Regions from separate parts of the Bacillus sp. SD127 genome, predicted to be linked through region 2. Evidence: riboswitches for the same ligand, from Rfam matches in the RefSeq annotation. Region 2 holds a riboswitch; each other region holds the start of a gene.

Region 1 (4,064 bases), 250 kb from region 2:
AGGCTCGCTCCGCAGTTCTGCTGCAGGCGAGTCTTTTTCATGCATTATTTTTTCTCGTATGTCCAGCCGTCTTCCTGATACACTTTTCCGTTTTTCATTAAGTGGCCAAGCGCCCGTTTAAAGGCAGCCTTGCTCATGTTAAAACGTTCTTTGATATCATCGGGCTGGCTTTTGTCGCTGTACGGCATGGCGCCGTTTCTCGTTCTTAAATACGTTAGAATATACTCGGCATCAACAGACAGCGCATCCTGCTTTCTCGGAAGAAGCGACATATTCACTGAGCCGTCTTCCTTCACTTGAATCACACGTCCTGTCACTCTTGAGCCGAGTCTAGGCTCTTCTTTTCTTTCTGATGAATGAATAAAACCGCGGATTCCGTCATCCGTAATGATGAACGATCCTGAAGCGATCAGCCTGTACACCGTTCCGGTCAGCTCTTTATTCATCAGATCGTCTGAAGCGTCCGTAAACAGCTCGCTGATGATATCCTCCGGTGCGGGTTTGGCAAACATGCGCCCCCGATTTGTCACCTTCAGCATACAGTAGAGCTTATCCCCTTTTTGCGGCCAGACATCTTCATACGGCGGCAGATGCTCTGTTGCGACAAGCGCGTCTTTCGAAAGGCCGACATCGACGAATACGCCCATATCATCTACCGTGTCCACCACTTCTACCCATCCGTACTCATCAGCGCTGATGACCGGAATTTTCATCGTTGCTGCAAGCCGTTCCTGCTGGTCAACGTATATAAAGACCTCTACCTCATCTCTGTCTTCTATATCCTCTGTCACTTCACTGTTATGTAAGAGAATCGTATCTTCTCCATCGGTTAAAAAGTAACCGAAGTCCGTTTCGTGATCTATACTCAAGGTTAATTGCTGCCCTGGTCTCATGCTATCGTCCTTCCTCTTCCCGCTTATTTCACTGCGGATCTTGTTAACATTTTTTCCAATCATCACAAATTGATTCTTTGTTTTGTTGGAAGTTTCTCTTTATTCTACTATAATCAACACATAAGTTAAATGTTATGGAGGTTTTCATATGGCAAAAGAAAGTTCATTTGATATTGTATCCAAGGTGGAACTCCCTGAAGTGCAAAACGCGATTCAAATCGCACTGAAGGAAATCAGCACACGCTATGACTTCAAAGGGAGCAAAAGCGACATTTCATTAGATAAAGAAGAGCTTGTTCTTGTTTCCGATGACGAATTCAAATTAAGCCAGCTCAAGGATGTGCTTGTCAGCAAATTGATTAAGCGCAGCGTGCCGACAAAAAACATTGATTACGCCAAAATTGAGAACGCGTCCGGCGGCACCGTACGCCAGCGCGCAAAGCTTGTTCAAGGGATTGACAAAGACAACGCCAAAAAAATCAATACCATCATCAAAAACTCCGGACTGAAAGTAAAATCTCAAGTGCAGGATGATCAAGTGCGTGTCACCGGAAAAAACAAGGATGATCTTCAGCAGGTTATCGCAGCAGTTCGAGGTGCCGATCTGCCAATTGACGTTCAATTTATAAATTTCAGATAAATTTTCTGATTCCTATTGATTATTGTCTTTATTTTCGGTAAATTTGGAGAAAGGGAAAATGCCAGGCATCTTTTGGCAGCTCCTGAACATGTAAAATTTCATATCCGTTCTTATCAAGAGAAGCAGAGGGACTGGCCCGACGAAGCTTCAGCAACCGGTGTAATGGCGCATTGCCATGACCAAGGTGCTAAATCCAGCAAGCTCGAACAGCTTGGAAGATAAGAAGAGACAATATCACTGACAAAGTCTTCTTCTTAAGAGGACTTTTTTTATTTCTCTTTTTTCCTTGCTGAATGTGAATAAAGGAGGCAGACAATGGGACTTTTAGAAGATTTGAAGAAACAGGTGTTAATCGGTGACGGCGCAATGGGCACGCTGCTTTACTCCTTCGGAATAGACAGGTGCTTTGAGGAGCTTAATCTTTCAAAACCTGAGGAAATTCAGCGTATACATAAAGCCTATGTCGAAGCGGGAGCAAACATCATTCAGACCAACACGTACGGAGCGAACTATATTAAATTATCGAGACACGGCCTTGAAGATGACATCAAAAAAATGAATCAGGAGGCTGTAAAAATCGCGCGGGCTTCCGCCGGCGATGCGTATGTGCTCGGGACGATGGGCGGCATCCGCACGTTTAACAAAAATGCGTACAGCCTTGACGAAATCAAACGAAGCTTTCGCGAACAGCTGTATTTACTGCTGCATGAAGAGCCGGACGGTTTGCTGTTAGAAACGTATTATGATTTGGAAGAAGCCCGTGCAGTGCTGAAAATCGCCCGAAAAGAAACCGATCTTCCGATTATGCTGAATGTATCCATGCATGAGCAAGGCGTACTTCAGGATGGAACGCCGCTTTCTGATGCGCTGCGCTCGGTTGCGGATCTCGGTGCCGATATCGTCGGCATTAACTGCCGGCTCGGCCCTTACCACATGATTGAAGCGCTCAGTGAAGTGCCGATTTTTGATGACGTGTTTTTATCTGTCTACCCGAACAGCAGCCTCCCCTCACTCGAAGAAGGCCGGCTTGTATATGAAACTGACGACAAGTATTTTCAAAACAGCGCGGCTGAGTTCCGCAAGCAAGGCGCGCGGATTATCGGCGGCTGCTGCGGCACCACGCCAAACCACATCCGGGCTATGGCAGAGGCTGTGGGCGGACTCGCCCCTGTTACGGAAAAGCATGTAAAGGTTCGGGCAAAGGAATTGGTGACCGTTCAGCACGAACGGACAGAGCCGGGATTAAATGAAATCGCTGCGGAAAAGCGCTCAATTATTGTTGAGCTGGACCCGCCGAAGAAATTGAGCTTTGACAAATTTCTGTCCGCCGCTGCCGAATTAAAAGAAGCGGGAATCGATGCCCTGACGCTCGCCGATAACTCACTGGCAACCCCGCGGATCAGCAATGTTGCCTGCGGCGCCCTTGTCAAGCAGCAGCTCGATATGCGGTCTCTTGTCCATATTACATGCCGGGACCGAAACATTATCGGACTCCAGTCACATTTAATGGGACTGGACACATTAGGGCTGCATGATGTGCTGGCGATTACCGGCGATCCTTCTAAAATCGGTGATTTCCCGGGTGCAACGTCTGTCTATGATTTAACATCCTTTGATTTAATCAGGCTGATTAAACAGTTCAATGAAGGGCTGTCTCTGTCCGGAAAACCGCTCGGAAAGAAAACCAATTTCTCAGTGGCCGCTGCTTTTAATCCAAACGTCCGCCATCTCGATAAAGCCGTAAAACGGCTGGAGAAAAAAATAGACTGCGGCGCTGATTATTTTATCTCACAGCCCGTCTATTCGGAGCAGCAGCTTGTCGATATTCATAATGAAACAAAGCATTTGAAGACTCCGATTTATATCGGCGTTATGCCGCTGACAAGCAGCCGGAACGCTGAGTTTATCCATAACGAAATTCCGGGCATCAAGCTGTCCGATTCCATCCGCGAAAAAATGGCGCGCGCCGGCGAAGATAAAGAGAAACAAAAGGCGGAAGGCCTTGCGATTGCACGCTCCCTGCTGGATACTGCCTGCGAGCTGTTTAACGGCATCTATTTAATCACGCCTTTTCTCAGATCTGACTTGACGTCGGAACTTACTTCTTACATTAAGCAAAAAGATGAACAGCGTCAGAATATTTATTTGCATTAAAATCGCTTTCTAAGACTGTCCGAACCAATTGGGCAGTCTTTTTCAAACCCGATTCGTGTTACGATATAGAAAATAAATCACATAGGAGGAGGAACATCATGCTTGAAGTGAAAACCATACCCGCAGAGGATACATATGAAATCAGGAACCGCATTTTGCGTCCCCATCAATCAATTGAACAATGCAAATATGAACAGGATCAAGCAGAAGGCTCTTTCCATCTCGGCGCTTTTTTTGAAGGAACGCTGATCAGCATCGCTTCCTTTTCTCCCGAAAATCAGCCGCTATTGACTGATTCACCCGCATATCGGCTTAGAGGCATGGCAACGCTCGAAGAATACCGTGATCAAAAAGCCGGAAGCACACTGATCACATAC
Region 2 (4,064 bases):
AAGACAAGATATGGTCCATTTCATTTTTTAACACCCCATATTTTTCTTTACTTTTTTCATTTAACCATATATGATACTGGACTATCATTTCAAGATTTTTTTAGAAGGTGAAAACAGATGAAATTTGAACATTCTCAAGTGCTGCAGGAACTGCCTAAACAATTCTTTGCTTCTCTTGTGCAGAAAGTGAACCTAAAGCTGAAGGAAGGACATGATGTCATCAATTTGGGGCAGGGGAATCCGGATCAGCCGACGCCCGAGCATATTGTTGAGGAAATGAAGCGAGCCGTTGCTCAGCCTGAAAATCATAAATACTCCTCATTTCGAGGTTCGCACAGTCTTAAATCAGCAGCGGCTGCATTTTATAAAAGAGAATACGGCGTTCAGCTTGATCCGGAAACTGAAGTAGCCGTATTATTCGGCGGGAAAGCCGGTCTTGTCGAGCTGCCGCAATGCCTGCTAAATCCGGGGGATACGATTTTGGTTCCTGACCCTGGCTATCCAGATTATTGGTCCGGTGTCACGCTTGCGAAAGCGAATATGGAAATGATGCCGCTCACTAAGGAAAATGCGTTTCTTCCTGAATACGCAAGCATTTCCCCTGACGTAAGAGAACAAGCGAAACTGATGTACTTGAATTATCCGAATAATCCGACTGGAGCCGTCGCTACCGCAGAATTTTTTAGAGAAACGGTGAGTTTTGCGATAGAAAACGAAATCTGTGTGGTCCATGATTTTGCTTACGGTGCAGTGGGCTTTGACGGACACAAGTCTTTAAGCTTTTTGCAGACTGAAGGCGCTAAGGATATCGGAATAGAAATTTACACGCTGTCCAAAACATATAATATGGCGGGCTGGCGGGTCGGTTTTGCAGTTGGTAACGCCTCGGTCATAGAAGCGATCAATCTTTATCAAGACCATATGTTTGTCAGTCTTTTCAAAGCAACCCAGCAGGCTGCCGAGGCGGCACTTTTATCTGAGCAGACATGCGTAGCGGAGCAAAATGCCCGGTATGAAAGCAGGCGCAACGCTTGGATAGCGGCATGCAGGGAAATTGGCTGGGATGTAACAGCGCCTGCGGGTTCATTTTTTGCGTGGCTGCCGGTGCCTGAAGGCTATAGCTCTGAGCAATTCTCAGATCTCTTGCTTGAAAAAGCGAATGTGGCGGTTGCAGCAGGAAACGGCTTTGGTAAATATGGCGAGGGGTATGTCAGAGTGGGGCTCTTAACGAGTGAAGCTAGGCTTAAAGAAGCAGCTCATCGAATTGGCAAACTAAACCTGTTTACCCAAAAAAGCATTGACAAGATTCTTTAACGGTGGGATAATTCAAAATAATTTATAAAATCTATATTTTCTTATCAAGAGCAGGCAGAGGGACGAGCCCGATGAAGCCCGGCAACCGACTTGTAAAGCACGGTGCTAATTCTTGCAGCTGGCGGCTGAGAGATAAGATTCGGACGAGAAACGAAACCTCTTTAGACGCATTGCTGTTTGAAGAGGTTTTTTATATGGGTTAAAAAATGAAAGGAGCTCTGGCATGAGTGAATTATTAGCAACATATCTCCTGACCGAGCCGGGAGCCGACACGGAGAAAAAAGCAGAACAAATCGCAACAGGATTGACGGTGGGCTCTTGGACTGATCTGCCTCTGGTGAAGCAGGAGCAGATGCAAAAGCATAAGGGACGGGTTGTAAAGGTCGAGGAGAGAGAGGGACATCTTGCATCAGGAAAACAAGCGGTTATCACAATTGCCTATCCCGAGGTAAATTTCTCACAGGATATTCCGGCATTGCTGACAACTGTGTTTGGCAAGCTGTCGCTGGACGGAAAAATCAAGTTAATAGATCTCGAATTTTCTGTAGCGTTTAAGCGAACACTTCCGGGCCCGAAGTTTGGCGTATACGGCATCCGGAAGATGCTTGGAGAGTTTGAAAGACCGCTGTTAATGAGCATTTTTAAAGGGGTCATCGGAAGGGACCTGAGTGATATTAAAGAACAGCTCAGGCAGCAGGCGCTAGGCGGGGTTGACTTAATCAAAGACGATGAAATTTTCTTTGAGACGGGTTTAGCACCTTTTGAAACAAGAATTACAGAGGGAAAACAAATTTTGAAAGAAACATACGAGCAGACCGGCCATAAAACGCTGTATGCAGTGAATTTGACTGGAAGAACGGCTGAGCTTAAAGATAAAGCAAGACGCGCCGCTGAATTGGGAGCGGATGCGCTTTTATTGAATGTCTTCGCTTACGGTTTGGACGTCATGCAAAGCCTTGCGGAAGATCCGGACGTATCAATCCCCATTATGGCGCACCCAGCAGTCAGCGGGGCATTTACATCCTCACCGTTGTACGGGTTTTCCCATGCCCTTTTGCTCGGAAAATTAAACCGATATTGCGGCGCTGACTTCAGTCTGTTTCCTTCTCCATATGGCTCAGTTGCGCTTCCGAAAGAAGACGCGCTGGCGATTCATGAAGAATGCGTAAGAGAAGATGCCTTTAACCAGACATTTGCCGTTCCGTCCGCCGGTATTCACCCTGGTATGGTTCCGCTTCTCATGCGTGATTTTGGCATTGATCATATTATTAACGCCGGCGGAGGCATACACGGACATCCAAACGGCGCCCAAGGCGGGGGCAAAGCGTTCAGAGCTATTATTGATGCGGTTTTGGAGGCGCAGCCGATTGAAGAAAAAGCCGGTCAATGCGAAGATTTGAAGCTTGCGCTTGATAAATGGGGAAAGGCTGAAGCCGTATGACGACTCAAAAACCGTTAATGATATGTGATTTTGATGGAACCATCACGATGAACGACAACATTATAAACATTATGAAAACATTCGCTCCGCCGGAGTGGACGGCGTTAAAAGACGGCGTGCTCTCCAAAACGATGTCGATCCAAGAAGGCGTCGGACGAATGTTCGGCCTTCTGCCGAGCAGCTTAAAAGAGGAGATTACGAGATTCGTATTAGAAGACGCAAAAATCCGGGACGGCTTTCGGGAATTTGTCGCATTTGTTAACAAGCATGAACTCCCGTTTTATGTCGTAAGCGGGGGGATGGACTTTTTTGTCTATCCGCTGCTTGAAGGAATTGTTGAGAAAGATCATATTTATTGCAACCGTGCGTTATTTGAGAACGAATTCATTCATATTGATTGGCCTCATTCTTGCAAAGGCACATGCACAAATCAATGCGGGTGCTGCAAGCCGACTGTTATGAACGAGCTTTCTGAGCCTGATCAATATATCATCATGATCGGTGACTCCGTTACCGATGTAGAGGCGGCAAAGCTGTCTGATCTTTGCTTTGCAAGGGATTATTTATTAAATGAATGCAAGGAGCATCATCTGAATCATATCCCATACCATGATTTTCACGAAATAAAGAAAGCGATTGAAGACGTAACGGAGGTAAAGAAATGGCTGCAAAACAAGAGCGCTGGCGCGAGCTTGCCGAAGTGAAACGGGAATTGGCAGAAAGAGATTGGTTTCCGGCGACCAGCGGCAACCTGTCCATCAAGGTTTCTGATGAGCCATTGCAATTTCTCGTAACGGCGAGCGGAAAAGATAAACGAAAAGAAACGGATGAAGACTTCCTGTTGGTGGATCAGAACGGAGAGCCTGCCGAAAGCGGACATCATCTGAAACCGTCAGCAGAAACGCTTTTGCATACGCATCTGTACAATAAAACAAATGCCGGATGCTGTCTTCATGTTCATACGGTCAACAATAACGTCATCTCAGAGCTGTATGGAGATCAAAATCAAATCACTTTTAAAGGTCAAGAAATTATAAAAGCGCTTGGCCTGTGGGAAGAGAATGCAGAAGTGTCCATTCCAATTATAGAAAATCCGGCTCATATTCCGACTCTCGCAGCGCTTTTCGCGGATCAGGTTACTGGAGATTCAGGAGCTGTCCTGATCCGGAACCATGGCATTACTGCTTGGGGAAGAACAGCATTTGAAGCGAAAAGAGTGCTTGAAGCATATGAATTTTTATTCAGCTATCATTTGAAGCTGAAAACACTCCAGCATCAGCTGGTTAAATAAAAGGGGGAACCGCAAATG
Region 3 (4,064 bases), 170 kb from region 2:
TTCTGGAAAAATTCCGCAAGCCGCTGCGCTGTTTGGCTCGCTTTTTCTAAACGGACCTGCAATGTTTTTAAGCCGCGCAGCACGAGCCAGCAATCTTGCACGCCAAGGACGGCGCCGAACGAGTTTTGCAGCTTATACAGCTGCTTCCCAAGCTCTTCATCCTTGACAGCAGCCAGTCCTGACAGCACATCGCTGTGTCCGCTCAGGAATTTTGTTGCGCTGTGAAGCACAATATCCACGCCGAGATCAAGCGGACGCTGCAGTGCCGGTGTCATGAATGTATTATCCAGAAAGGTCAGACAGCCGTTTTCTTTTGCAAGCTGGACAACCGCTTTAATATCAGTAATTCCAAGTGTCGGATTTGACGGTGTCTCCATATAAATGACCTTTGTGTTTGGCTGGATATTCCGTGCCACTTCGTTGATATCCGTCATATCAACAAACGTGTGCTCAATGCCAAAACGGGTCAAAACCTCTGTCACCATGCGGAAGGTTCCGCCGTATACATCTTCTGTCACAAGAACGTGATCGCCCTGTGAGAGAAGTAAAAATGCTGTTGAGATCGCAGCCATGCCTGAACTGAAAGCAAACCCTCTCGTTCCGCCTTCCAGTGCGGCAATTGTTTCTTCGAGAGCTGTTCTTGTCGGCGTGCCTGAGCGGCTGTAATCATATGCGCCAAATTCTTCAAATGAAGATTGATGGAAGGTCGATGCGTGCTGGATCGGTACACTGACCGCCCCGGTTGCACCGTCTGTTTTAAATGGATTGTGCACGAGCTGGGTTTCCAGCGTCCAATTGTGATTACTCAAATGAAACAGCTCCCTCTTTGACCTGACATAACGCCTGTTTTAGGTCCTCTTTTAAATCTTCCGCATGTTCAATTCCGACTGAAAAACGCAGCAGACGATTGCAGACACCGTTTGCGATACGGATTTCTTCAGGAATATCCATGTGCGTCTGTGTGGCAGGGTATGTAATAAAGCTCTCCACCCCGCCGAGGCTTTCTGCAAAGCAAATCGTTTTCAGTGCTTTTAAAAATGGATTCACCCATTCTTCTTTTTGCAGACGGAAGGACAACATGCCTCCTTTTCCCGGGTAAAGCACATCCTTGATTTCTTCTTGCTTCTCTAAAAAGGCCGCTAACTCCTGAGCGTTCGCCTGATGCTGGCGCATTCTGAGACTGAGCGTCTTCATTCCTCTCATCAAAAGCCATGAGTCAAACGGAGGCAAGACGGCGCCGATGGCGTTTTGATGCTGAAACATTTCTTCTCCAAGCTGTTCATCCTTGACAACAACAAGCCCCGCAAGCAGATCGTTATGCCCGCCTAAATATTTGGTTGCGCTGTGAATGACAATGTCGGCTCCAAGCTCAAGCGGACGCTGCAAAACCGGTGTATAAAATGTGTTGTCAACAATCACCAGAAGATCGTGCTCTTTTGAAATCCGAGCGATCTTTTCAATGTCCGCCTCCTGCATCAGCGGATTTGTCGGTGTTTCCACAAACACTGCTTTTGTATTTGGTGTAATCTTGGAGCGTAAACAGTCCTCATCGCTGAAATCATCATAATAAAAGGTCAAGCCGTATTTTTTCCATTCATTTTCAAACAGACGGTACGTGCCGCCATACAAGTCCGATGAAACGATCAGTTCATCCCCGCTTTTAAACAGCGCCATAATCGTTTGAATTGCTGCCATTCCCGAACTGAAGGCAAGCCCTCTCGCTCCGTTTTCTAAACTGGCAATCGCGTCCTCAACAAGCTGGCGTGTCGGGTTTTTTGTCCGAACATAATCAAATCCGGTCGATTCGCCGATCCCTCTGTGGCGGTATGCTGTTGATAAATAAATAGGAGGACTCACTGTTCCCGTTACTTCGTCGCTTCGGTTTCCGATTTGGGCTAATTTCGTTTCAACGTGCTGTGACATATAGCTGACACCTTCCCTTTTCATAATAAAAAACCCCTTCTTCATAAGAAGAAGGGGTTTAACGCTTCTTCTTATCTTCCAAGCATAGTACGCTTGCTGGATTTAGCACCTTGGCGCTTTGCACGTATGCAAAACAAGCCGGTTGCTGAGGTTTCTAAGGGCCAGTCCCTCCACCTCTCACGATAAGAAATATCGATTTCAATTTTCTGATTGTTTTATATTAGCGCAATTTGCAGTTTATTTCAATACTTTTTTCTTCGGGCACCGAACTATTTAAAGAGAGAAATTTCTAATAATTCATGGTACAATAATTTCAAACGCAAGAAAGTCTAGTGATGCCCTGGAGGAATGTATTATGGCACCGAAAAACGGCACAGTTCAAGAAAAGAAGCTCTTTTCAAAAGAGCTTAACGAGGAAATGACAGTACTCGTTTATCTGCCGTCAAACTACTCCCCTCTTTATAAATATCATCTTATTATCGCGCAGGACGGCCACGATTATTTCAGGCTGGGGAGAATCGGCAGACAAGTGGAGGAATTGCTGTCCAAAAGAGAAATAGACCGATGCATTATTATCGGTGTTCCTTACAAGGATGTAAAAGAACGCAGAAAAACCTATCATCCGGAAGGTTCTAAGTTTTCGGCATATAAACGATTCATTGCCCACGAGCTAGTTCCTTTTGCAGATCATGAATTTCCGACGTACCAAGTCGGCTACGGGCGGACACTGATCGGTGATTCTCTCGGAGCGACCGTTTCTCTTATGACAGCGCTTGATTATCCGAATATGTTTGGTAACATCATCATGCAGTCTCCCTATGTAGATCAACATGTATTAGAAGCCGTGAAACAGTCAGACGACATCAAACACCTCTCTCTTTATCACCAAATCGGAACAAAAGAAACAGACGTCCATACGACAGACGGCAATATTTTGGACTTCACAGAACCGAATCAGGAGCTGAAAAAGCTTTTGGAGGAAAAGCTTTCCGATTATTATTTTGAGCCATTTGACGGAGACCACAAGTGGACATACTGGCAGCCGCTCATTACGCCGGCTCTGAAAAAAATGCTCTAACATACTTTATTTTCAGGAGGGACATACTATGAAATACGGAATTGTTTTATTTCCATCAAAAAAACTGCAAGATCTCGCGAACTCTTACAGAAAGCGCTATGATCCGAGCTATTCACTGATCCCGCCTCATTTGACGCTGAGATCTTCATTTGAATTTACAGAAGAGGAAGCCGGTGAATTGGTATCACAATTGAGAGAGATCGCTAAAGAATCTCATCCGATTGTTCTCAAAATGACCAAATACAGTTCTTTTGCGCCTGTCAATAATGTCATTTACATTAAAGCAGAACCGACGGAAGAATTAAAAACACTGAATGAAAAACTTTACACCGGTGTATTAGCCGGTAATCAGGAATACAATTTTGTTCCGCATGTGACGGTCGGCCAAAACCTTTCCGACGATGAGCATTCGGATGTATTAGGGCAGTTAAAAATGCAGGAAGTATCTCATGAAGAAATTGTTGACCGTTTTCATCTGCTGTATCAATTGGAAAACGGTTCGTGGACGGTATATGAAACGTTCCTGTTAGGCGGAGGAGAATAAACGATTGGAAGCAGTTATCGCAAAAAATGAAGAACAAATGAAAGATGCATTTTATGTAAGAAAAGAAGTCTTTGTCAAAGAACAAAACGTACCAGCTGAAGAAGAAATTGATGAGCTAGAAAACGAATCAGAGCATATTGTGGTATATGACGGAGATCAGCCGGTCGGCGCCGGAAGATGGCGGCTAAAAAACGGATACGGCAAATTAGAGCGAATTTGTGTCTTAAAAAGCCACCGCTCAGCCGGTGTCGGCGGCATCATTATGAAAGCGCTGGAAAAAGCGGCAGCAGACGGCGGTGCTTCAGGTTTTATGTTAAATGCGCAGACACAAGCAGTGCCATTTTACAAAAAACATGGATATCGGGTGCTGTCTGAAGAGGAATTTCTCGATGCCGGCATTCCCCATTTGCAAATGATTAAGGATTAAACACCATCCGGGTCTTCTGAGATCCGGATTTTTTCGCATATAAAAAACCGCTCTCTCATGTGAACGGTTTTTTATACATATCGATTAATAGA

What was found. A riboswitch is a leader RNA that binds a small molecule or an ion and turns the genes downstream of it on or off. The one in region 2 is predicted to bind S-adenosylmethionine.
Region 1: another riboswitch for S-adenosylmethionine. It lies ahead of ACQVGS_RS16225 (bifunctional homocysteine S-methyltransferase/methylenetetrahydrofolate reductase); the one in region 2 lies ahead of mtnW (2,3-diketo-5-methylthiopentyl-1-phosphate enolase).
Region 3: another riboswitch for S-adenosylmethionine. It lies ahead of metI (cystathionine gamma-synthase/O-acetylhomoserine thiolyase); the one in region 2 lies ahead of mtnW (2,3-diketo-5-methylthiopentyl-1-phosphate enolase).

Annotation. Positions count from the first base shown of each region.
Region 1 covers NZ_CP191226.1:3,096,217-3,100,280, forward strand. The annotation lists partial or broken gene ACQVGS_RS16215 (CvfB family protein) at 45-943, opposite strand; gene ACQVGS_RS16220 (YajQ family cyclic di-GMP-binding protein) at 1,042-1,533, shown strand; SAM riboswitch class I at 1,641-1,758, shown strand; gene ACQVGS_RS16225 (bifunctional homocysteine S-methyltransferase/methylenetetrahydrofolate reductase) at 1,849-3,687, shown strand; gene ACQVGS_RS16230 (GNAT family N-acetyltransferase) at 3,786-4,064, shown strand, end outside.
Region 2 covers NZ_CP191226.1:2,849,888-2,853,951, reverse strand. The annotation lists gene ACQVGS_RS14820 (carbon-nitrogen family hydrolase) at 1-24, opposite strand, end outside; gene ACQVGS_RS14815 (pyridoxal phosphate-dependent aminotransferase) at 118-1,314, shown strand; SAM riboswitch class I at 1,353-1,453, shown strand; gene mtnW (2,3-diketo-5-methylthiopentyl-1-phosphate enolase) at 1,538-2,755, shown strand; gene mtnX (2-hydroxy-3-keto-5-methylthiopentenyl-1-phosphate phosphatase) at 2,752-3,459, shown strand; gene ACQVGS_RS14800 (methylthioribulose 1-phosphate dehydratase) at 3,417-4,046, shown strand; gene ACQVGS_RS14795 (1,2-dihydroxy-3-keto-5-methylthiopentene dioxygenase) at 4,062-4,064, shown strand, end outside.
Region 3 covers NZ_CP191226.1:3,018,207-3,022,270, forward strand. The annotation lists gene metC (cystathionine beta-lyase) at 1-809, opposite strand, end outside; gene metI (cystathionine gamma-synthase/O-acetylhomoserine thiolyase) at 802-1,923, opposite strand; SAM riboswitch class I at 1,992-2,112, opposite strand; gene ACQVGS_RS15770 (esterase family protein) at 2,279-3,001, shown strand; gene ACQVGS_RS15775 (YjcG family protein) at 3,030-3,545, shown strand; gene ACQVGS_RS15780 (GNAT family N-acetyltransferase) at 3,550-3,972, shown strand; gene ACQVGS_RS15785 (hypothetical protein) at 4,044-4,064, opposite strand, start outside.